2 regions of the Rhizobium sp. AG855 genome follow, and region 2 is predicted to be linked to the other one. Evidence: predicted binding sites of a transcription regulator. Region 2 holds the regulator's gene; the other holds the start of a gene.
What was found. Region 2 encodes LexA, which represses DNA repair genes until DNA is damaged. Its sites were predicted from a motif close to TGTTCNNNNTGTGTTCNG; they were not measured.
Positions count from the first base shown of each region.

Region 1 (2,202 bases), 1.0 Mb from region 2:
CGCGGTCCTCGCAGCCAATCGACATATTCGTCTGAGGTCATGCCATTGGTGTCGAAAGTGCCCTCGACACTTCTCGCCCAGGCGTCGAAGTTCTTGAATGCATCGCTTGTATCGCCGTTCTTGACCAGCATGACGCCTTCCTCGGCGACAACGAAATCGACTTCCGAGCCCGGCTTGATGCCGAGCCGATCGCGGATGTCCTTGGGGATGGTGACCTGGCCTTTTTCGGTGACGCGCATGGTAATACCTCTTGGGTATTACTTATCGACGATCGCGGAACAAGTCAAGAACAAATCAGGCGGAGGCGAGGACCTTGCGCATGCGATCACCGCCGCGATTATGGGCGTGGCAGATGGCGATGGCGAGGGCGTCGGCGGCGTCGTTGCCCTTGAATTCGGCCTTGGGCATCAGGATTTTCAGCATCATGTGGATCTGCGCCTTTTCGCCGTGGCCCACCCCGATCACGGCTTTTTTCACGGCATTCGGCGCGTATTCCGCAACAGGAAGTCCGGCGCGGGCGGGTACCAGCATGGCGATGCCACGGGCCTGGCCGAGCTTCAGGGTCGCCACCGCATCCTTGTTGACGAAGGTCTGCTCAACCGCCGCTTCGTCGGGCGTGTAGGTGTGCACGACTTCGGCCAATCCGTCATGCAACTGGCACAGGCGCGAGGCAAGGTCCATGTCACCGTCCGAGGTGACGGTGCCGGAGGCGACAAAACGCAGCGAGTTGCCCAGCGTCTCGATGACGCCCCAGCCGCAGCGACGGAGCCCTGGGTCTATGCCGATGATGCGAATCGTGGAAGTCATGGGAAACCTTATGTCGGAATGCCTGTTCACTGCCAGCAAAATGTGAACAAAGCGAAAACATGCGAAGTGATTATAATTTATTATCGTCACCTCTTGGGCCTCGGTGGCCGGTTGACTACATGACAGAGACGAGCGCAGCACAGGATTGATGCCATGATCGATTTCTCCATTCTCGACCTTTCGCCGATCGCCGAGGGCCATACGGTCCGCGAGGCGCTGGATGCCTCGCGCCGGATGGCGCAGGTCGCGGAAGCCAATGGCTACAAACGCTTCTGGCTGGCGGAACATCATGGAATGCCGGGCATTGCCAGCGCCGCAACCGCCATCGTGATCGCCCATGTCGGGGCAGGGACCTCGACGATCCGTATCGGCTCCGGCGGCGTGATGCTGCCCAACCATTCGCCGCTGGTGATCGCCGAGCAGTTCGGTACGCTCGAAGCGCTGTTTCCCGGGCGTGTCGATCTCGGCCTGGGACGGGCTCCCGGCACCGACATGCGAACGGCACGGGCGCTCAGGCGCAACATGGATGCGGGGGCAGAAAGTTTCCCGCACGATGTCATCGAATTGCAGCGCCTGCTCGGCGAGCCGAACGAAGACCATGGCCTGCTCGCGGTGCCCGGCATGCGCAGCAATGTGCCGATCTGGTTGCTCGGCTCCAGCCTTTACAGCGCGCATCTGGCGGCGGCGCTCGGTCTTCCCTATGCCTTCGCCTCGCATTTCGCGCCCGATCAGCTGGGCGAAGCGGTGGAAATCTATCGCCAGCGCTTCGAGCCGTCGGATAGCCTGCAGTCGCCCCATGTGATGGTGGGCGTGATGGCGGCTGTCGCCGACACAGATCATGAAGCCTCCCGCCTCTTCACCTCCGCGCAGCAGCAGTTCGTCAATCTCCGGCGCAATGTGCGTCGGCCATTCCCGCGGCCGGTCGACAGCATGGATGGCTTCTGGTCGGAGATCGAGCGGATCGGTGTCGAGCACACGCTGCGTTATGCCATCGTCGGCTCACCGGATACGGCCGCAGGCAAGCTCGATGCGCTGCTTGCCGAGGTGGCGCCGGACGAGGTCATCGTTTCCACCCCGATCCACGATCTCGACGCGCGGCTACGGTCGGTCGAGTTGTTTGCAGGGCTGGGTGATCGGATCGATCTGGGCGTCGCCGCCGAATAGGCGGCGGTGCGTCCCGGAACGCGTATCAAAACGAGCCACCGGCTTGCCGCAGCGCGCGCCGAGGCAGCGTCCCTGACTTCACTTCAATTGTTCCAATGTTTCAGTCACTCGGGCTTCAGATTGAAGTATCGTTTCCGGCCGATATTGAACGACTATAGTTAACGTCCGTAGTTAATCCGAACTTAACTTTTCCACTCCATTGTCTGTGTCAGTTCACATTGTCAGGCAGCA
Region 1 covers NZ_RAQG01000003.1:621,420-623,621, forward strand. Annotated here, with positions in the region: gene DFO46_RS02975 (AbrB/MazE/SpoVT family DNA-binding domain-containing protein) at 1-239, opposite strand, end outside; gene ruvC (crossover junction endodeoxyribonuclease RuvC) at 295-807, opposite strand; gene DFO46_RS02985 (LLM class flavin-dependent oxidoreductase) at 961-1,971, shown strand.
Region 1: a site for LexA is predicted at 850-867, ahead of ruvC (crossover junction endodeoxyribonuclease RuvC). Genes of this name have one in related genera too.

Region 2 (2,202 bases):
CACGGCGGCACCGTGCTTCTCATCGTCACCTTGGCAGCGGCCTTTCTGCGTTCTGGCGAACAGCCGGCGGACCTCTTGGTCAGCGAAGATGGCCGCATGGTCGGCTTTTGGTCTCAACAAGAGCGGGTGGGGGAGGGGAGGGTCCTTGCAAGCAATCGCAAACGCCCTCCCCCCTTCCTCTTCGATCAATGGCAGCCGGCACTGGCCGCCGACCACCATCTGCCCCCGAGTATGGAAAGTGCACCCGTGCTCCCGCCGCCTGCAGACTGGAAGAAGGAAGAAACCTGGGATTCCGCGACGATACAATTGGCGAGACAAACGCTCGAGCAACTGGTCCAGACAGCCAAAACGGACCGCTTCACCTGCATCCGCAGCGCCTGCGCCGCAAAACTTGTTGATGGATGGACGGTGTTGACCGTTGACCGCCCGGATCTTGCCGGACCTGCCTGCGACGTCGCCGATATCGTCATCCTTGGGGGCCGCAGCCGCATGAAAGGCTGCCGGTCGACTGCAACATTCCTCAGCGAGACAACACTGCGCACAAGCGGCGCCGTGGAAATCCGGCTTGGCGCCCACCACGACAAGACGATTGAGATCTCGCCCGCCTTGTCAGGCCCGCCACGGCCCTGGACAATCCATCGTCTCTACGATTGGCGCACAGGCGAAACCGCCAGGCAGCACGGCATAGACTCAGGAGATAGCAAGGACAAAGATAGCGACAGCGAGACGGAACGGAAAAACGGCCCCCACAATCCCGCAATGCCTGTCCGTCAGTGATATCGGCGGATCAAGCCGACGAGCTTGCCCTGGATCTTGACCCGGTCCGGCGGGAAAATCCGCGTCTCGTAAGCCGGATTGGCCGCTTCCAGAGCGATCGAAGCGCCACGCCGACGGAAGCGCTTCAAGGTTGCTTCTTCGTCATCAACGAGTGCGACGATGATGTCGCCCGGATTGGCGTTGGAGGCATTGCGGATGATGACGGTATCGCCATCGAGGATGCCGGCGTCAATCATCGAATCGCCTTTGACCTCAAGTGCGTAATGGTCGCCGGCACCGATCATTTCGGCGGGAACGGTGATGTCATGGGTGTTGTTCTGAATGGCCGAGATCGGCACCCCGGCCGCGATTCGGCCCATGACCGGTACGCTGACGGAGGAATTCTGGTCTTCGACACTCGGTCTGGCGGGCACAGGCGGCGGCGTCTTGCCCAGGCTGCCCTCAATGACACTCGGTGCAAAACCGCGCCGCGGCTGCAGGCTGGGTGTATAGGCTTCCGGCAGCTTGATGACTTCAAGCGCACGCGCCCGATTGGGAAGCCGGCGAATGAAACCGCGTTCCTCAAGGGCCGTGATCAGTCGGTGAATGCCAGATTTCGACGCAAGATCGAGGGCATCCTTCATTTCGTCGAATGAAGGCGGCACGCCCGATTCCTTCATCCGTTCGTGAATGAAGAGAAGCAGTTCCTGTTGCTTGCGCGTCAGCATATGCAGAGCCCCGTTTGTGAAACAAATCCAGAACAGACACTATATGTTCCATTTGTGTTCCGCAAGTGGATAAATTTCCGTGAACAACCGTCGCGAAAATGCGATAGGCGTCTTCACCGTCACCGGATGACTGCGGCCATCGGACCTATCCCTGTCAATCGGGTGACACCTGTCCCTGTCGGATCCCTTCCAAGCTCCTGTGAGAAGATCGAAATGCTGAAAGACCTGGAAAAGACCCTGCTCGGTAAGCAGGTCGATCAACTGACATCGGCCGAGAAGAAGGTCCTGAAAAAGGCGCGGGAGCGACGCACGGTTTCGACGAATGCCGGTGAGGATTTCCTTGCCGGTTCGAGCTTCGGTCAACGCGTGGCAGACAGCATCGCGCGGATCGGCGGTTCCTGGAGTTTCATCATCGGCTTCCTGCTCTTTCTGGTCGCCTGGGTGATTCTCAACACGGTCATTCTGGCAGCGCGCCCGATTGATGCTTACCCCTTCATCTTCCTCAATCTTCTTTTGTCCATGGTCGCAGCCATCCAGGCGCCGATCATCATGATGAGCCAGAATCGCCAGGCGGAACGGGACCGCTTCATGGCGGCCAAGGATTACGAGATCAATCTCAAGGCTGAGATCGAGGTTCTCGCCCTTCATCACAAGATCGACGAACAGGTGGTGAAGGAACTGCGCGAAACGCGTGCCGAGATCGATACCCTGCGCCAGG
Region 2 covers NZ_RAQG01000003.1:1,635,029-1,637,230, reverse strand. Annotated here, with positions in the region: gene DFO46_RS07915 (ComEC/Rec2 family competence protein) at 1-777, shown strand, start outside; gene lexA (transcriptional repressor LexA) at 771-1,484, opposite strand; gene DFO46_RS07905 (DUF1003 domain-containing protein) at 1,698-2,202, shown strand, end outside.